DNA from 3 places in the Streptomyces sp. NPDC020958 genome. Region 3 is predicted to be linked to each of the others. Evidence: riboswitches for the same ligand, from Rfam matches in the RefSeq annotation. Region 3 holds a riboswitch; each other region holds the start of a gene.
The links. Region 3 has a riboswitch for cobalamin ahead of ACZ3KP_RS08450 (ribonucleoside-diphosphate reductase subunit alpha). Riboswitches for the same ligand answer to the same signal wherever they lie in the genome.
Positions count from the first base shown of each region.

Region 1 (6,520 bases), on a different contig from region 3:
TCGTCCACACCGAGCCGTCCCGGCGCAGGAAGGACGCGCCGGCCGACTCCTCACCGCCGAACCCGATCGCACCGCTGACCAGTCCGTCGACGAACCACTTGAATCCGACGGGCACTTCCACGAGCCGGCGGCCGAGGTCGGCGGCGACCCGGTCGATCATCGAGGAGGAGACGAGCGTCTTGCCGACGCCGGCGTCCGCCGCCCACTGCCCACGGTGGCGGTAGAGGTAGGAGATGGCGACGGCCAGGTAGTGGTTGGGGTTCATCAGACCGGCGTCGCGGGTGACGATGCCGTGCCGGTCCGCGTCGGCGTCGTTGCCGGTGGCGACGCGGTACTGGTCCCGCTTCTCGATCAGCGAGGCCATCGCGTACGGCGACGAGCAGTCCATCCGGATCTTGCCGTCCCAGTCCAGCGTCATGAACCGCCAGGTGGGGTCGGTGTACGGGTTGACCACGGTGAGGTCGAGACCGTGCCGTTCGGCGATCCGGCCCCAGTAGGCCACGGAGGCCCCGCCGAGCGGGTCGGCGCCGATGCGCAGCTCGGAGGCCCGGACCGCGTCGAGGTCGAGGACGCTGGGCAGGTCGTCGACGTAGACGCCCATGAAGTCGTACCGGCCGGTGGTGTCCGCGGCGAGCGCACGCTCGTAGGGGACGCGCCGTACGTCCTTCAGCCCGCCCGCGATGATCTGGTTGGCGCGGTCCTGGATCCAGGAGGTGGCGTCGGAGGCGGCGGGGCCGCCGCTGGGCGGGTTGTACTTGAAGCCGCCGTCGGCGGGCGGGTTGTGCGAGGGGGTGACCACGACGCCGTCCGCGAGACCGGTGGTACGGCCCCGGTTGTGGGTGAGGATGGCGTGCGAGACGGCCGGGGTGGGCGTGTAGCCGTCGGCGCTGTCGATCAGGACGGTCACGCCGTTGGCGGCGAACACCTCCAGGGCGGTGACCTTGGCGGGTTCGGACAGGGCGTGGGTGTCGGCGCCCAGGAAGAGGGGTCCGTCGGTGCCCTGGCCGCTCCGGTACTCGCAGATGGCCTGGCTGGTGGCCGCGATGTGGTCCTCGTTGAACGCGGTCGTCAGGGACGACCCGCGGTGTCCCGAGGTGCCGAACGCCACCCGCTGGGCGGGGTCGGACGGGTCGGGGTGCAGCGCGTAGTAGGCCGTGACCAGCCGGGCCACGTCGACGAGGTCCTCCGGAGCCGCCGGCCGGCCCGCTCGCTCATGCGGCATGAGTCCATTCCTCCGCTGTCGTTGCTCGATCACTCACCGCCCATCTTCCCTTGTCAGCGGCGACGCACGCGCGCGTGGGGCCGTTTCACCGCCGGCCGGTGGGCCGAACGCGCGAGGGCCTCCGGACGGTTCCGGAGGCCCTCGCGTCTCGTGGGTCGGTCAGTGCGCGGCGGGCACGGTACGCCGGGCGGCCGTTGCCCTCGCGGGCCTCGGGTTGAGCTGCCGCTCGGCCAACTCGCCGAACAGCAGGCCGAATCCGCTCCACAGCACCAGCTGGATGGCGAGCGCCGAGAGCCGGAACCGCCACAGCAGGGTGGCCGGGAAGTCCTTCGGGACCTCGTTGACCACCGGCAGGAACTGGTACGCGAGCCCGATCACGACGGCGAACGCGGTCACCGCGACCACGGTCGCCCACCAGGTGCCGAGGCTCGCCCGCAGGCGCTTGCCGAGGAGGGTGGCGGCGACCGCCAGCAGCACGCTGAGCAGCATCATCAGGAAGTACAGCGTGGTGCGCCTGCCGATGGTGTCCGCTTCGCCCACCGACGGCGGGTTGGCCGGGTACTTCAGGAACGGCACCACGTACACGGCGAGCAGCGCGCAGCCGGACAGCAGCAGGGCGGTCGCCCGGGGACCGAACCGGCCGACGCGGCCGAGGGCGAAGCAGTAGACGAGGGCCGCGATGCCGCCGAAGGCGACCCCGTACACCAGGACACCGGTGGCGAGGCCCGCGGTGGACTGGAGGGAGCGGGAGACGACGACCATCTCGTGCTCGTGTGCGTGGGCGTCCTCGAAGCCGATCGCCTTGTCGACATAGGGCTCGCCGAGGAGGTAGGCGACCACCAGGGCGAGCAGGCCGGCGGCGAGGCCGGCGAGCATGCCCCGCACCAGGAGGTTTCGTACCGTTGCGGAGTTCATGGGCTGGACGGCGTCCCTCGCGTCAGTGGCAGGGGAAGCCGAGCAGGTGGCGGGCGTCGTGCACCCACTCGTGGACGTCCGTGCCGCTGAACACGGAGGTGGCGCCCTGCTCGGCGCCGACGAAGTAGAGCAGGACCAGCATCAGGATGCCGAAGAAGACCGCCCAGGGAGCTATCGCGGACAGCGGCAGCTTGGCGGGGACGGCGGGGGTGGTGGCTGTCGGCTGGGCGACGGTCTGCGCCATGGCAGAACCTCCTCTGGGAGTTCGCGTCCCATCTCGGTGGTGCACAGGACGACAGCCACGGGTCTGACTCGCAAGGGCCCGGGGGCTCTTGCATACAGTGGCGCGACCGTGCCGGATTCCCACCGGCTTCCGTCTCGCCGTCGTCGATACCGGACCGACCGTACCGCGTGTCGGAGGCCCGGCCAAGACCGCGTCACCAGGCGTGATCTTCCTCTCGCGCCCGGTGTGCGGTCGACGGGCGGGCCCGGCCGCCGCCCGCCGCGGTCCCGTCGGGGGTTCTTCAGGGGCGGGCCAGGCCCAGTTCGCGGGCGCCGAGCGGGGTGAAGAAGCGGTCGACGTCGGCCTCGGTGACCTCGTCGAGGGTGGCCGGGGACCAGCGCGGGGCGCGGTCCTTGTCGACGACCTGGGCGCGGATGCCCTCCACCAGGTCAGGAGTGGTCAGGGTGGCGCAGGAGACGCGGTACTCCTGGTCCAGCACCTGCTCCAGGGTGTCCAGTTGCCGGGCTCCGCGGAGTGCGCGCAGGGTGACCTTCAGGGCCGTCGGGGACCTGCCGAGCAGGATGTGCGCCGCCTCCTTCGCCGCCGCGTCACCGTGTGCGAGCAGCAGGCGGACGATCTCCTCGACGGTGTCGGCGGCGTAGCAGGTGTCGATCCAGGTGCGGTGACCGGCCAGTTCCCCTTCGGCCGCGGGCCGTTCGTGGCGGGCGACCGCCTCGGGGACGGGCAGTTCGGCGAGGTCGGCGACGAACGCCTGGAGCGCGCCGGACGGCAGGTGGTGGTCGGCGAGTCCGCACAGCACGGCGTCGGCGGCGCCGATCCCGGCCCCGGTCAGGGCGAGATGGGTGCCCAGTTCGCCGGGGGCCCGGCTGAGCAGGTAGGTGCCGCCCACGTCGGGGACGAAGCCGATTCCCGTCTCCGGCATGGCGATCCGGGAACGCTCGGTGGCGATCCGGACGCGGCCGTGCGCGGAGATCCCCACCCCGCCGCCCATGACGATGCCGTCCATGACGGCGACGTACGGCTTGGGGTAGCGGGCGATCCGGGCGTTGAGGTGGTACTCGTCGCGCCAGAACGCGGCCGCGGCGGTGCCGTCGCCGTCGCGGGCGTCGTCGTGGACGGCGCGGATGTCGCCGCCCGCGCACAGGCCGCGCTCCCCCGCCCCGGTGATGACGACGGTCTCGACGGCGGGGTCGTGCTCCCAGTCGGTCAGGGCTTCGGCGATGCGCTCCACCATGGGGTGCGACAGCGCGTTGATGGCCTTCGGCCGGTTCAGGGTGATGTGCGCGGCCCGTCCTTCGACGTGCAGCAGGACGGGTGCTTCGGCGCCGGTCATCCGGACGCCTCGGTCAGGCCACGGGCCATGTCGACACGCATGCTCTCGTCGGTTCCTTCCACAAGCTGCCGGGGACGTCGAACACGAACGATCCTCTCGCGCCGTGTCCGGGAACCCCTCCCGGATGCCGGGTGAACCGGCAGGGAACTCTTGGTCATGGGTTTGCCTGGACGGCCGTTCGAGTACAGAGGGCTGCCTACCATGAGGCGATCACGAACGGTACGAAACCCGGGAGCTCGGGATGGTGTTGTCCGGCCTCACAGGGAGGTCGTCGCGTCCCTGGGCGGTCGTCGGTGTCACCGTCGCGTGCCTGACGGCCGGGGTACTGGCGCTCACGCACGGCTCACGCCCGGCGCACGCCGACCCGTCCGCGCTGCCGCACACCCCCGTGGAGGTGTCCCCCAGCGGCTGCGGACGTGGGTGGACCACGCCGGTCTCCGGTGTCCAGGTCTTCGACCTGCACAACCCGACCGACGGTGCCGCCGAGGTCCTCCTGGAGGACCCGAGGAGCCAGGCCGTCTACGGCGAGGTCGAGGGCATCGGCCCCGGCACCACCCGGGAACTCACCGTGCGCCTGGGCAGGGGCGCGTACGCGTTCAAGTGCGTGCCCGAGGACGCCGACGCCGTCACCGGCCCGACCGTGCACATCGGCGGGGGCCGCAGCGGACCGGCCGCGGCCCCGGTGACCGAGCACGACCTGATCCCGCCGGCGCTCGCCTACCAGAAGTGGGTCGGCACCGGCCTGTTGGAGGTCGTACGGCTGACCACGGGTCTGCGGGACGCGGTCGACCGCGGCGACCTGGCCGCCGCCCGCACCGCCTGGCTGCCCGCGCACCTGCAGTACGAGCGGATGGGCGCCGCGTACGACGCCTTCGGCGACGCGGACCGGGCGATCAACGGAACGGACGCGGGGCTGCCCGGCGGGGTGCACGACAAGGACTTCACCGGCTTCCACCGCGTCGAGTACGGCCTGTGGCACGGCGAGTCCGCCACCGGGCTGCGGGCCCCGGCGGCCGCCCTGCTGAAGGCGGTCACCGCGCTGCGCGACGACTGGGCGGGGACCCGCATGGACCCGGCCCAGTTGGGGCTGCGGGCGCACGAGATCCTGGAGAACACGGTGCAGTTCGAGCTGACCGGCCGGACCGACTACGGCAGCGGCAGCAACCTCGCCACCGCCCGCGCCAACCTGGACGGCACCGAACAGGTGCTGGCCCGGCTGCGTTTGGTGCTGGCCGGCCGGTACGCCGGTCTGTCCGGTCTGCGCGGCGCGTTGGACCGGGCCGGCCGGACGCTCGACGGTTTCGGGCACGACGGCACCTGGACACCGCTGGCCGGGCTGAGCCGCCGGCAGCGCGAGCACGTCGACGCGGTCCTCGGCGACCTGGTGGAGCGGCTGGCCCCGGTGGCCACCCTGTGCGATCCCCGGAGGACGGTGTGAGCACCGAGGCGAGGACGGGCCCGAGCGGACTGGGCCGCCGCGGTTTCCTGCGCGGAGCGGCCCTCACGGGAGCGGGGCTGGCGGCCGGAGGCGCCGCGGCCCCGGCCGCGGACACCACCGCCTCCGCCGCCCCGGCCACCACGGCCGTCGCACCCTTCCACGGCCTCCGCCAGCAGTCCGTGACCGCAACGCCCCGGCGCACGACCGTGTTCACGTCCTTCGACGTCACCGCCGAGGGCCGGGCCGACCTCGCCGACCTGCTGCGCACGCTCACCGACCGGGCCCGCTTCCTGACCTCGGGCGGCACCCCGGACCCGGTGGGCATCACCGCCCCGCCCGCCGACTCGGGCGTCCTCGGCGGCCGGGTACCGTGCGGAGCCCTGGCGGTGACCGTCGGCGTCGGCGCCTCGCTCTTCGACGACCGGTTCGGCCTGGGCAAACTGAGGCCGCGTCGGCTGACGACGATGCCCGCCTTCCCGGACGACGACCTCAGGCCCGAGTGGTGCCACGGCGATCTCAGCCTCCAACTGCACGCCGACGACACCGACACGGTGCTGCACGCGTTGCGCGACATCGCCCGGCACACCCGCGGTGGCATGCAGGTCCGCTGGCGGCTGGACGGCTTCTCCAGCCCGCCCCGGCCGTCCGGCACCCCGCGCAACCTGTTCGGCTTCAAGGACGGCATCGCGAACCCCGAGACCACCAGTGCCCGTGAGATGGACCGGCTGGTGTGGGTGGGCAGGGGCACGGACGAGCCGGAGTGGACGGTCGGCGGCAGCTACCAGGTGGTGCGGCTGATCCGGATGCTGGTGGAGTTCTGGGACCGGGTCGCGCTCAGCGAGCAGGAGCGGATGTTCGGCCGCTCCCGCGAGTCGGGGGCACCCCTGGACGGCGACGCCGAGCACGACACCCCGAAGTACGCCGACGACCCCAAGGGGGACGTGATCCCGCTGGACGCGCACATCCGGCTGGCCAACCCGCGCACCACGGCCACCGCCGACCAGCGGATCCTGCGCCGGGCCTACAACTACGACCGGGGCATGGACGGCAACGGCAACCTCGACATGGGGCTGCTGTTCAGCTGCTACCAGCAGGACCTGGCCCGGCAGTTCGAAACCGTGCAGAAACGGCTCGCCGGGGAACCCCTGGCCGACTACGTCTCACCGTTCGGCGGCGGTTACTTCTTCGCGCTGCCCGGCGTGCGGGACACCGCCGACTGGTACGGACGCGCGCTCCTGACCTGAATCGGTCAACACGCGGTCAAGACTTGCCCCAGCATCCCTGACCCGGTGTTCATTCGGCCGCCATCATGACTCCGCCGCGACGCCCGGCAACGGGCGAAGCATCCCTGCTCGTACGACGCAGTGA
Region 1 is NZ_JBVHFU010000001.1:967,543-974,062, reverse strand. Features, by position in the region: gene pgm (phosphoglucomutase (alpha-D-glucose-1,6-bisphosphate-dependent)) at 1-1,222, opposite strand, end outside; gene ACZ3KP_RS04415 (CbtA family protein) at 1,382-2,137, opposite strand; gene ACZ3KP_RS04410 (CbtB domain-containing protein) at 2,160-2,381, opposite strand; cobalamin riboswitch at 2,419-2,555, opposite strand; gene ACZ3KP_RS04405 (enoyl-CoA hydratase/isomerase family protein) at 2,662-3,714, opposite strand; gene ACZ3KP_RS04400 (EfeM/EfeO family lipoprotein) at 3,956-5,152, shown strand; gene efeB (iron uptake transporter deferrochelatase/peroxidase subunit) at 5,149-6,396, shown strand.
Region 1: linked by a shared signal. The riboswitch ahead of ACZ3KP_RS04410 (CbtB domain-containing protein) and the one ahead of ACZ3KP_RS08450 (ribonucleoside-diphosphate reductase subunit alpha) in region 3 are both predicted to bind cobalamin.

Region 2 (6,520 bases), on a different contig from region 3:
GGGAACGCGTCCCGGAAGAAGCCCGAGATGCGGACCGTGACGTCGATGCGCGGCCGGCCCAGCTCGCCGAGCGGGATCACCTCGAAGCCGGTCACCCGCCGCGACGCCTCGTCCCACACCGGACGGCAGCCGAGCAGCGCCAGGATCTCCGCGATGTCGTCGCCCTGGGTGCGCATCGCGGAGGTGCCCCACACCGTCAGGCCGACCGACTTCGGGTACGCACCGGTGTCGCTCAGGTACCGCTGCACGAGCGAGTCCGCCAGCGACTGGCCGACCTCCCAGCTCAGCCGGGACGGAATGGCCTTGGGGTCGACCGAGTAGAAGTTCCGGCCGGTGGGCAGCACGTTGACCAGGCCCCGGGTGGGGGACCCGGACGGCCCCGCCGGGACGTAACCGCCGTCCAGGGCGCGCAGGATGTGCCCGATCTCGTCCGTCGTCCGCGCCAGCCTCGGCACGACCTCGGTGCACGCGAACTCCAGCACCGCGACCGCCTCGGGCAGTTCGGTGCCCAGCACCTCCCGTACCAGCGGACGGCTCTGGGCGACGGCCCAGTCCCGCTGTTCCATGCCCTCCGCGACCCGGCGGCACAGCTGCTCCAGCAGGTCGATCGCGTCGGCCGCGGTGCGCGAGGGACCCTCGACGAGATCCGTCAGCTCCACCGGCACCTTCACCGGCGCACCCGGCTCGGCCAGCAACTCCTTCTCGACGAGCCCGAAATGGGCCGCGACGGAGGCCCTGAGCCCCGGCAGCGCGTTGGCCTGCCCGCCCCACACCTGCGAGGCCCGCAGCACGGCCAGCACCAGGTTCACCCGCGGCTCGCCGACCGGACCGCCGCCGAGGATGTGCAGACCGTCCCTGATCTGCACGTCCTTGATCTCGCACAGGTAGCCGTCGATGTGCATGACGAACTCGTCGAAGTCGCCGTCGTCCGGCTGCTCGTCCACGTGCAGGTCGTGGTGGAGCTCGGCCGCCTTCACCAGCGTCCAGATCTGCGCCCGCACGGCCGGTGCCTTGGCCGGGTCCAGATCGGAGACCAGCGCGTACTCGTCGAGCAGCTGCTCCAGCTTGGCCAGGTCGCCGTAGGTGTCGGCGCGGGCCATCGGCGGCACCAGGTGGTCGACGACGGTGGCGTGCCCGCGCCGCTTGGCCTGGGTGCCCTCGCCGGGGTCGTTGACGATGAAGGGGTAGATCAGCGGCAGGTCGCCGAGGACCGCGTCCGGCGCGCAGCCGGCGCTCAGCCCGAGGCCCTTGCCGGGCAGCCACTCCATCGTGCCGTGCTTGCCCATGTGCACGATCGCGTCGGCGCCGAAACTGTTCTCCAGCCACCGGTAGGCCGCCATGTAGTGGTGCGACGGCGGCATGTCCGGGTCGTGGTAGATCGCGATCGGGTTCTCCCCGAAGCCGCGCGGCGGCTGGATCATCACGACCACGTTCCCGAACCGCAGGGACGCGAGCACGATGTCGTCGCCGTCGACGTACAGGCTGCCCGGCGGCTCGCCCCACGCTTCGGTCATCGCGTCCCGCAGCTGCGGGTCGAGCTTCTCGAACCACGCCCGGTAGTCCGCCAGCGGCACCCGCGCGGGCGCGGCGGCCAGCTGCTCCTCGGTCAGCCACTCCACGTCGTGCCCGCCGGCCGCGATCAGCCGGTGGATCAACTCGTCGCCCTCGGAAGGGTGTTCGCTGACCCCGTACCCGGCGTCCCGGAGCGCGTCCAGTACCCGCACCGCCGACGCGGGCGTGTCCAGGCCGACCGCGTTGCCGACCCGCGAGTGCTTGGTCGGGTACGCGGTGAAGACCAGCGCCACCTTCTTCTCGGCGTTCGGCTTGTGCCGCAGGCGTGCGTGGCGGACGGCGATACCGGCGACGCGTCCGGCCCGCTCCGGGTCGGCGACATAGACCGGGACGTCGTCAGGGCCCTGCTCCTTGAAGGAGAACGGCACGGTGATCAGACGGCCGTCGAACTCCGGGATGGCGACCTGCATCGCCGCGTCCATGGGGGAGAGCGCGGCGTCCGACTCGTCCCAGGCGGCGCGCGAGGAGGTGAGGCACAGGCCCTGCAGCACCGGCACGTCCAGCTCGGCGAGCGCGCCGACGTCCCAGGCCTCCTCGTCACCGCCGGCCGAGGCCTGCGAGGCGTGCGTGCCGCCCGCGGCGAGGACGGTGGCCACCAGCGCGTCGGCCCGGCCCAGCAGCTCGTACAGGCCGGCGTCCGCCCCGCGCAGCGAACCGCAGTACACCGGAAGGGCGTTGGCGCCGTGTGCCTCGATCGCGTCGCACAGGGTGTCCACGAAGGCGGTGTTGCCGCTCAGTTCGTGGGCCCGGTAGAAGAGCACGCCGACGGTCGGCCGGCCCTCGGTGAAGGGACGTTCGCCGTGCACGCCGAACGCGGGCATCCGCTGCGGCTCGACGAACCCCTCGCCGGTCAGCAGCACGGTGTCGGACAGGAACCGGGCCAGCTCGGTGAGGTTGGCCGGGCCGCCCTCCACCAGGTACCTGAGGGCCTCGGCCACCACCCCGGCCGGCACCGACGACTCGGCCATCAGCTCGGCGTCCGGCACCGCCTCGCCGCCGAGCAGCACGGTCGGGATCCCGGCGGCCCTCAGCGCGGCGAGCCCGTCCTCCCAGGCCCGCTTCCCGCCGAGCAGCCGTACGACGGCGATGTCCGCGCCCTCGACCAGCGCGGGCAGCTCCTCCGCGACGTCGACGCGCGTCGGATTGCCGATCCGGTAGTCCGCACCGGTGGCGGCCCGGGCCGCCAGCAGATCGGTGTCGGCGGTCGACAACAACAACACTGTGCTCATGCGGGCGCTCCCGGTGGAATGAAAGGCAGTCCTTGCGGCGCGCCCGACTCGATGAGCCGCCAGAGCGCGTCCGTGTCCGCGTGCTGTTCGATCAGGTCGCCGAGCCGGTCGAGCTGCTCCTCGCGCAGCCCGGCGAACGAGGTGTCGGGGGCCGGCACGAACCGGCGGCCCGCGGCGGCGGCCACCTCGCGCAGGAAGGCCCGCCGGAAGCCGTCCGACTCCAGGGAACCGTGCCAGTGGGTGCCCCAGGTCTGCCCGACCCGGCAGCCGTCCAGGAAGGGGGTTCCCCCGGTCACTTCGGCGACGCCGTGATGGATCTCGTAGCCCTCGACGGGTTCGCCGAGGGCCTCGCCGACGGGCCGGGTGAGGGTCTTCTCCCGGGCGAACCGCACCCGGACGGGCAGGATCCCCAGCCCGTCCACGTGCCCCCGCCGGCTCTCGACCTCGTCCTCGATGTGCTCACCGAGGATCTGGAAACCGCCGCAGATGCCGAGGACGGGCCGCCGCTCCGCGGCCCGGCGCAGCAGCGCGTCCGCGAGGCCCCGCTCCCGCAGCCACTCCAGGGCCCGGACCGTCCCCCGCGTCCCCGGGATCACGACGAGATCGGCGTCGGCCAGTTCCTCGGGCCGGTCCACGAACCGCACCAGGACGCCCGGTTCGGCGGCCAGCGCGTCCACGTCCGTGAAGTTGGACATGAGGGGGATCGCGCAGACGGCGACCCGGAGCACGTCCTCGCCGACGGGCGGGGCGGTGTTCGACTCGCGGACGGTCCCCCGCAGGGAGACCCGGAGCCCGTCCTCCTCGTCGATGCCGAGGCCGTGCCGGAACGGCAGGACGCCGTACGTCCGCCGCCCGGTCAGCCCGTGCAGCATGTCGAGGCCGGGCTCCAGCAGCGAGACGTCGCCCCGGAACTTGTTGACGAGGAACCCCGCGACGAGTTCCTGGTCCTCGGGCGAGAGCAGCGCGACGGTCCCGAAGAAGGAGGCGAAAACACCCCCGCGGTCGATGTCGCCGACCACCAGCACGGGCAGCCGCGCGCTGCGCGCGATCCCCATGTTCACGATGTCGGTCCGGCGCAGGTTGATCTCCGCCGGACTGCCCGCCCCCTCACAGATCACCGCGTCATACGTGCCCCGCAACTCGGCAAGACAGTCGAGCACGGTCCCGAGCAGCTTCTGCTGCCGCCCGCCGTGATACCCCCGCGCGCTCAGCTCACCGACCGGCTTCCCGAGCAGCACCACCTGACTGCTCCGCTCACCGCCGGGCTTGAGCAGCACGGGGTTCATCAGCGCGGTCGGCTCGATCCGGCAGGCCTGCGCCTGCATGGCCTGCGCCCGCCCGATCTCGGCGCCCTCGCGGGTGACGAAGGAGTTCAGGGACATGTTCTGCGCCTTGAACGGCGCGACCTTGACGCCCTGTCGTACGAGCCACCGGCAGACACCGGCGGTCACGACACTCTTGCCGGCGTCGGAGGTGGTCCCGGCCACCAGCAGCCCGCCGCCGTTCACGAGGAACCCCCCGCGCGCCGCGCGACCCGTCCCCGCAGCAGGACCGCGGCCGCGCTCGCCCCCAGCGCCAGCCACCCCACGCGCCGTGACAGCCGCACGGCCCGCTCGATGTCCCCGGTCTCCACGCTTCGCCCCTCCCCGTTCAGCACCGGCCGGTGCTCGATGCGCCCCCCGTACGACAACGTCCCCCCGAGCCGCACCCCCAACGCCCCCGCGAACGACGCCTCCACGGGCCCCGCGTTGGGACTGGGATGCTTCGCCGCGTCGGCCCGCCAGGCCCGCAGCGCGCCCCTGGGATCACTCCCGGCCACGGCGGCGAGTACGGCGGTGAGCCGCGCCCCCGGCCATCCGGCCACGTCGTCCAGCCGTGCCGAGGCCCACCCGTAGCGCAGGTGGCGGGCCGACCTGTGGCCGACCATCGCGTCCAGGGTGTTGACGGCCCGGAACCCGAGCAGTCCCGGCACTCCGCCCAACGCCCCCCACACCAGCGCGCCGACCACCGCGTCGCTGGTGTTCTCGGCGACGGACTCCACGACCGCCCGCGCGATCCCGTCGGCGTCCAGGGCCTGCGGATCCCGGCCGCACAGATGCGGCAGCCGGGCCCGGGCGGCCTCGACGTCCCCGGCCGCGAGGGCCTCTCCGACGGCCCGCGCCTCACGGGAGAGAGAAGTGCCGCCGACGACGGCCCAGGTGGCGGCAGCGGTGAGCGCCACGGACGCGGCGGTGGACGGCCGTGCCACTCGCTGGGCCACGGCACCCAGCGTCACGGCGCCGCCCACGCACACGGCGGTGTGCAGTGTGCCCCAGCCCCGGTGGTCCCGCCACAGCACCCGCTCCACGGCCCCGGCCGCCCGCCCGAACGCGGCGACCGGATGCCCCCGACGCGGATCGCCGAGCAGCAGATCACCGAGAAGGCCGGCGGCGGCGCCGTACGCGAAGACGCGATCGGCACCCATCGGCTCAGCCGGCCGCGGGGTCGGGGACGGGCCGGTTACTGCACCTCGGTCGGCAGCCGCGCATGGCGATATGTCCTCACTCAGGGTGTCCGCGCCCTGGTTCGACGAGACCGGCGGTGAGAGTTCCTGGCTCCCGGGGATGGCTACCCCGGTGACAGTGGCGGGACCGCGCCGGATTCACACCGGCTTCCTCTCTTGCCGCCGTACATGGCTCCGGCAGTCCACCACGCCCCCGGAAGACCCGTCAACTTGCCGTTGACCTGCGAGGGGAGTGTGTGGGAAGGCCCACACCGGTGGCGCGGCGGGACTCCTGGGACATGCCGAAGGCTCCGCCGCGAACGGATCGGGGCGGAGCCTGGCGGCCTTTTGGTGTGGCCGCTGCCGGGATCGGTGCGGATCGGTGCGGTCGCGGCTCAGGCCTTCGCCACGATCAGGTGGATGCCGTACGCCACGGCCGCGGCGCAGGCCGCGAAGCAGAGGCAGGCGGCGGTCGCGGCCAGGGCCGCTGAGTTGCCCTGCGCGGTGGCCCGTTCGCGGGCGGAGAGGCCCTTGATGCCGAGGGTGAAGAGGGTCACCAGACCCACCGTCGCCACGAGGCTGACGCCGAAGACGGAGCCGATGGCTGCCCAGTCGATGTTCATGTCGGGTTGTGTTCCTCGGGGTCAGACGGTGGCGGCCGGGTCGGTCGCGGGAGCGGCGGGGGAGGGGATGGTGGCCGTGAGGCCCTCGGTCACGGTGCCCGCGGGCGGCGGGGTGACGGCGGCGATCGCCGTGGTCACCACACCGGCGGGCTCCTCGGTGCCGACGACGTTGCTGCTGTCCACGACCTCGCGGCGGGAGAGCTTCCAGATCGTGGCGCTCGCGGCCACCAGGAAGACGGCGACGGCGGCCGTGCCCCCGTCACCGAGGTCCGTCACGGACTCGGCGAGCGCGCCGACCAGCGCGGCGGCCGGGAGGGTGAGCACCCAGGCGACGACCATGCGGGTCGCGGTGGACCAGCGGACCGTGCCGCCCTTGCGGCCCAGGCCCGCACCCATCACGGAACCGGAGACGACGTGCGTGGTGGACAGGGAGAAGCCGAGGTGGGAGGAGGCCAGGATGGCGGTGGCCGCGCTGGTCTGGGCGGCGAAACCCTGCTGCGGCTGGAGGTCCGTCAGGCCCGTGCCCATGGTGCGGATGATCCGCCAGCCGCCGATGTAGGTGCCCAGCGCGATGGCGAGGCCGGCGGAGAGGATGACCCAGGTGGGAGGGTTGG
Region 2 is NZ_JBVHFU010000021.1:62,511-69,030, reverse strand. Features, by position in the region: gene cobN (cobaltochelatase subunit CobN) at 1-2,801, opposite strand, end outside; gene ACZ3KP_RS37225 (cobyric acid synthase) at 2,798-4,309, opposite strand; gene ACZ3KP_RS37220 (cobalamin biosynthesis protein) at 4,306-5,265, opposite strand; cobalamin riboswitch at 5,367-5,506, opposite strand; gene ACZ3KP_RS37215 (hypothetical protein) at 5,679-5,906, opposite strand; gene ACZ3KP_RS37210 (inorganic phosphate transporter) at 5,928-6,520, opposite strand, start outside.
Region 2: linked by a shared signal. The riboswitch ahead of ACZ3KP_RS37220 (cobalamin biosynthesis protein) and the one ahead of ACZ3KP_RS08450 (ribonucleoside-diphosphate reductase subunit alpha) in region 3 are both predicted to bind cobalamin.

Region 3 (6,520 bases):
GGCCGGTCATGGAGGAGGAGGCGCACGCCCTGACCGAGCGCTGGCGGCCCGGCGACACCGTCGACTGCACCTCGGAGTCGTTCCGGGTCGCCGTCCGCATCGCCGCCCGCTGCCTGCTGCGCGGCGAGTACATGGACGAGTGCGCCGAGCGCCTCAGCGTCGACCTCGCGAGCGTCTTCCGCGGTATGTACCGGAGGATGGTCGTTCCGCTCGGCCCGCTGTACCGGTTGCCGCTGCCTGCCAACCGGGAATTCAACCGGGCCCTGGCCGATTTGCATCTCCTCGTCGACGAGATCGTCACCGAGCGCCGGGCATCTGGTCAAAAGCCGGACGATTTGCTGACGGCATTGCTCGAAGCGAAGGACGAGAATGGCGAGCCCATCGGGGAACAGGAGATCCACGACCAGGTCGTCGCGATACTCACCCCCGGAAGTGAAACGGTCGCCTCCACGATCATGTGGCTGCTCCAGGCGCTCGCCGAACACCCGGAACACGCCGAGAAGGTCCGGGCCGAGGTGCAATCCGTGACGGGCGGTCAACCGGTCGGTTTTGCGCATGTCCGCGCGCTCACCCACACCAACAATGTCGTCGTCGAGGCCATGCGTTTGCGGCCCGCCGTATGGATATTGACGCGGCGGGCCACGACCGACACCGAGCTGGGCGGCTATCGCATTCCGGCCGGGGCCGACATCGTCTACAGCCCCTACGCCGTCCAGCGCGATCCGCACTCGTACCCGGCGCACCTCGACTTCGACCCGGACCGCTGGCTGCCGGAGCGGGCCAAGGAGGTGCCGAAGTACGCCATGAGCCCCTTCAGCGTCGGCAACCGCAAGTGCCCGAGCGACCACTTCTCCATGGCCCAACTGACGCTGATCACAGCGGCGTTGTGCGCGAAGTACCGCTTCGAACAGGTCCCCGGGTCGGACGACGCCACCCGGGTGGGCATCACCCTGCGTCCGCAGCGCCTGCTGCTCACACCGGTGCCCTGGTGACCCGCCGGCTCCCGGTGGCTCCTGATACCGGCGCGCCCTCGGGCGGGCGCCGGTATCGGGCGGCGGCCTCGGGGCCCCGGAAGGCGCGCCGGTAGGCGTTGGGGGTGGTGCCCAGGGACTTCACGAACTGGTGGCGCAGCGCGGCCGCGGTACCGAAGCCGGTGCGGCTCGCGATGGCGTCCATCGTCTCGTCCGTGCCTTCCAGCAACTCCTGTGCCAGCAGCACGCGTTGCCGCAGGATCCACCGGTAGGGCGTGGTGCCGGTCTCCTGCTGGAAGCGCCGGGCGAAGGTCCGCGGGGCCATCAGGGCGCGGGCGGCGAGCTGTTCGACGGTGACCTCCTCGTCGAGGTGCTCCGTCATCCAGGCCAGCACCCCGCCGACCGTGTCGCACGGGCCCTGCGGCAGCGGGCGCTCGATGAACTGGGCCTGGCCACCGTCCCGGTGCGGCGGTACCACCATCCGCCGGGCGATCTTCCCGGCGATCTCGGGGCCCTGCTCCTTGCGGACGAGGTGCAGACAGGCGTCGATGCCGGCGGCCGTGCCCGCCGAGGTGATCACCGGATCCTCGTCGACGTACAGCACGTCCGGCTCGACCCGGGTGCGCGGATACCGGCGGCCCAGCAGCTCCGCGTGCCGCCAGTGCACGGCGCACCGGCGCCCGTCCAGCAGCCCGGCGGCGCCCAGCACGAAGGCACCCGAGCAGACGCTGAGCACCCTGGCACCCCGGTCCACCGCCCGGCGCAGCGCGTCGAGCAGTTCGGGCGGGTAGTCCCGGGTGACGTTGGTGTCGGAGGCCGGGACCGCGATCAGATCGGCCTCCTCCAGCCGGTCCAGGCCGTACGGCGTGCTGACGGTGAGACCGGGGACATGGGTGCCGAGCGCCGGGCCCTCGGCCGAGACCACCGCGAAGTCGTACACCGGCAGTCCCTCGTCGGAGCGGTCGAGGCCGAAGACCTCGCAGACCACCCCGAGTTCGAAGGGATGCACGCCGTCCAGGAGCACCGCCGCCACGTTCCTCAGCATGCTGCCAGTGTGCCGCGCCGCTGGCAGTAATTCGAGGGTGCCTGGCAGTGCTGCCACTCACGGTAAGGAGTATCCGGCGCGACAGTGGTGTCCATGAACGGAAACCAGATCGAAGGTCTCGTCGGAATGCTCCTGGTCCTCGGCATCCTGGTCCTCATGGCCCTCCCGTCCGTGCTCGGCGTCCTGCGCGACAGGCGCGTCGACCGGCAGATCAGGGAGGCCCACGAGGACCGCGGGGCGCGGCGGCCTCAGAAGTCCTCGTCCAGGTCGACGGTGCCCTCCACCGCCACCTGGTACGCGGACGGACGCCGCTCGAAGAAGTTCGTCAGCTCCTGAACGCCCTGCAGCTCCATGAAGGAGAACGGGTTCTCCGAACCGTACACCGGGGCGAAGCCGAGGCGGCCGAGGCGCTGGTCGGCGACGCACTCCAGGTACTGGCGCATCGAGTCGGTGTTCATGCCCGGCAGGCCGTCACCGCACAGGTCACGCGCGAACTGCAGCTCCGCCTCGACGGCCTCCCGCAGCATGTCGGTGACCTGCTGCCGCAGTTCGTCGTCGAAGAGCTCCGGCTCCTCCTTGCGGACGGTGTCGACCACGTCGAACGCGAAGCTCATGTGCATCGTCTCGTCGCGGAACACCCAGTTGGTGCCCGTGGCGAGACCGTGCAGCAGACCCCGGCTGCGGAACCAGTAGACGTACGCGAAGGCGCCGTAGAAGAACAGGCCCTCGATGCACGCGGCGAAGCAGATCAGGTTGAGCAGGAAGCGCCGGCGGTCGGCCTGGGACTCCAGCCGGTCCAGGTTCTCCACCGAGTCCATCCACTTGAAGCAGAACTCCGCCTTCTCCCGGATCGAGGGGATGTTCTCGACCGCCGCGAAGGCCGCCGCGCGGTCCTCCGGGTCGGGCAGGTAGGTGTCGAGGAGCGTCAGGTAGAACTGGACGTGCACGGCCTCCTCGAACAGCTGCCGGCTCAGGTAGAGCCGCGCCTCGGGGGAGTTGATGTGCTTGTAGAGCGTCAGCACCAGGTTGTTCGCCACGATCGAGTCGCCGGTCGCGAAGAAGGCGACCAGCCGGCCGATGAGGTGCTGCTCGGACGGGCTGAGCTTCGCGAGGTCGGCGACGTCCGAGTGGAGGTCGACCTCCTCCACCGTCCAGGTGTTCTTGATGGCGTCCCGGTAGCGCTCGTAGAAGTCCGGGTAGCGCATCGGGCGGAGCGTGAGCTCGAAGCCGGGGTCGAGAAGGTTCTTGCTGGACATCACTGGCAGGCCTCGCAGGACTCGGGGTTTTCCAGGGAGCAGGCGACGGCGTCTTCGGGGGCCGCCTGCTGGACGGGCACGGCGGCCCGGGCGGCGCGGGCGATCCGGGTCGCCGGGCGCGAACGCAGGTAGTACGTCGTCTTCAGCCCGGACTTCCAGGCGTAGGCGTACATCGAGGAGAGCTTGCCGATGGTCGGCGTCTCCAGGAACAGGTTCAGGGACTGGGCCTGGTCCAGGTACGGGGTGCGGGCGGCGGCCATGTCGATCAGGCCGCGCTGCGGGATCTCCCACGCCGTGCGGTACAGGCGTCGCACCTCCTCGGGGATCCAGGCGAAGTCCTGTACCGAGCCGTTCGCCTCGCGCAGCGCCTCCCGGGTCCGGGCGTCCCAGACACCCAGGTCCTTCAGCTCCCGCACCAGGTACGAGTTGACCTGGAGGAACTCACCGGACAGCGTCTCGCGCTTGAACAGGTTCGAGACCTGCGGCTCGATGCACTCGTAGACCCCCGCGATCGAGGCGATGGTCGCGGTGGGCGCGATGGCCAGGAGCAGGCTGTTGCGCATCCCGGTCTCGGCGATCCGCGCGCGCAGCGCCGCCCAGCGCTCCGGCCAGGTGAACTCGACGCCGTAGTGGTCGGGGTGCAGCACGCCCCGCGCGGTGCGGGTCTTCTCCCAGGCGGGCAGCGGTCCGTTGCGCTCGGCCAGGTCGGCGGAGGCCTCGTACGCGGCGAGCATGATCCGCTCGGCGATCCGGGTGGAGAGGGCCTTGGCCTCGGGGGAGTCGAAGGGCAGCCGCAGCTTGAAGAAGACGTCCTGGAGACCCATGGCGCCCAGGCCCACCGGCCGCCACCGGGCGTTGGACCGGCCCGCCTGCTCTGTCGGGTAGAAGTTGATGTCGACGACGCGGTCCAGGAAGGTCACCGCGGTGCGGACCGTCCCGTCCAGCCGTTCCCAGTCGATGTCACCGGTCGCCGGGTCGACGAACGCCCCGAGGTTGACGGAGCCCAGGTTGCAGACCGCCGTCTCGCCGTCGTCCGTGACCTCCAGGATCTCCGTGCAGAGGTTGGAGGAGTGCACGACGTGGCCGGGGGTCGCCGTCTGGTTGGCGGTGCGGTTGGCCGCGTCCTTGAACGTCATCCAGCCGTTGCCGGTCTGCGCGAGGGTGCGCATCATCCGGCCGTACAGGTCACGGGCCGGGATGGTCCGCTGCGCGAGTCCGGCGGCCTCGGCCCTGCGGTAGGCGGCGTCGAACTCCGCGCCCCACAGGTCCACCAGCTCCGGCACGTCGGCGGGGGAGAACAGGGACCACGGCTCGTCGGCGTTCACCCGGCGCATGAACTCGTCCGGGACCCAGTGCGCGAGGTTGAGGTTGTGCGTGCGGCGGGCGTCCTCACCGGTGTTGTCCCGCAGCTCCAGGAACTCCTCGATGTCGGAGTGCCAGGTCTCCAGGTAGACCGCGGCCGCACCCTTGCGCCGGCCGCCCTGGTTCACGGCGGCGACCGAGGCGTCCAGGGTCTTCAGGAACGGCACGATGCCGTTGGAGTGCCCGTTGGTGCCGCGGATCAGCGAACCGCGGCTGCGGATCCGGGAGTACGACAGCCCGATGCCACCGGCGTGCTTGGAGAGCCGGGCGACCTGGTGGTAGCGGTCGTAGATGGAGTCCAGCTCGTCCTTCGGGGAGTCGAGGAGGTAGCAGGACGACATCTGGGGGTGCCGGGTGCCGGAGTTGAAGAGGGTGGGGGAGGACGGGAGGTAGTCGAGGCGGCTCATGAGCCCGTAGAGCGCGGCGACCTCGTCCAGGGCGCGGGAGGTGTTGTCCTCGGCCAGTCCCGCGGCGACCCGGAGCATGAAGTGCTGGGGGGTCTCGATGACCTTGCGCGTGATCGGGTGCCGGAGCAGGTAGCGGCTGTGCAGGGTGCGCAGGCCGAAGTAGCCGAAGCGGTCGTCGGCGGCGGGGTCGACCAGTGCGTCCAGGCGCGCCGCGTGCAGCCGCGCGAACTCCGCGGTGCGGTCGGCGATGAGGCCCTCGCGGTGCCCCACCGCGACGGACTCGGTGAAGGACGTCACGCCCTGCGAGGCGGCCTCGGCCCGGATGGAGACGGTGAGCAGGCGGGCCGCCAGCCGCGAGTAGGCGGGGTCCTCGGAGATCAGACCGGCGGCGGCCTCGGTGGCCAGCTCGCGCAACTCCGACTCGTCGGCCCGCGCGGACCGGCCGCGCAGCGCGGCGGCGGCGACCCGGCCGGGGTCGGTGTCCGGGAGGTCGGCGGTCAGCTCGGTCAGGATCCGCAGCAGGGCCGTTCCGGGACCGTCGGTCTCCGGGACGGTCGTGGTCGCTGAAGCCGGTTCGGCTGGCGCGATGGTCACGTGGGGCTCTCCCTCGCTCGGCACGGGGCCTGGCGGAGGGCAGCGGGCAGCGCGAGCGCGCGCGGGCGCGCCTCGGAGACCCTGGCCCACTCCACGAGGCCCGGACGTCGAAACGCCCTGACCGGGTTGGCCGGGCGTGCTGTCGGCAGGTCCTCGGACTGACTCTCGTACGCGGATGCGCACAAGTACACCGTTGCGGGACAGTTCCGGATTCGCACCGGATTCCCCTGCGGCGACAGCGAGCATGAGCATACATCTAGTGCCGGGTCGTCACGGCACCCCCAGATGTTGTGTCGCGCCGGTGTCAGAGCGTCAACTCGTAGGTGAGGAGAGTGACGTCGTCCAGGTGCGGCACGGGATTCCAGTCCCGGTCCGGTGTCCGGACGAAGCTGAGGCGTTCGTAGAGCCGGTGGGCGGTGTGCATGCTCCGCTGGCTCGACAGGACGACGGCCACGCAGCCCTCCGTGACCCGCGCCCGCTCCAGGCACGCGCGCACGAGGGCCTCGCCGGCTCCCTGGCCGCGGGCTTCGTGCGCGACCGCGAGGGCCCTGATCTCGGCCTCGCCGGGGCGGGCGAGGTCGGCGACCGGGCCTGGCCCGGGGACGAAGGTGACGCCGCCGAGGAGGCGGTCGCCCCGCACGGCGACGAGCACCTCCGCGGCCGCGGCCCGGCCGGCCACGTCCTTCAGCACGGGCAGGTACTCGTCGTTCTCCCCGTAGTCGAGGAGACCGTCCAGGAGGTAGGCCCGGGCGGTGAGGTCGCCGAGGGGTTCGTGTTCGGTGGGAAGCGCTTGCCGGATGACGATGTCCATGCGGGGGAGTATGGACGACAGCGGGCCGCCGAAGTGGTGCCGTCGGCGGCCCGCCGTGGGTGTACGGGGTGTTC
Region 3 is NZ_JBVHFU010000002.1:588,051-594,570, reverse strand. Features, by position in the region: gene ACZ3KP_RS08470 (bifunctional albaflavenone monooxygenase/terpene synthase) at 1-992, shown strand, start outside; partial or broken gene ACZ3KP_RS08465 (helix-turn-helix domain-containing protein) at 1,054-2,016, opposite strand; gene ACZ3KP_RS08460 (hypothetical protein) at 2,110-2,352, shown strand; gene ACZ3KP_RS08455 (ribonucleotide-diphosphate reductase subunit beta) at 2,265-3,272, opposite strand; gene ACZ3KP_RS08450 (ribonucleoside-diphosphate reductase subunit alpha) at 3,272-5,635, opposite strand; cobalamin riboswitch at 5,763-5,887, opposite strand; gene ACZ3KP_RS08445 (GNAT family N-acetyltransferase) at 5,940-6,446, opposite strand.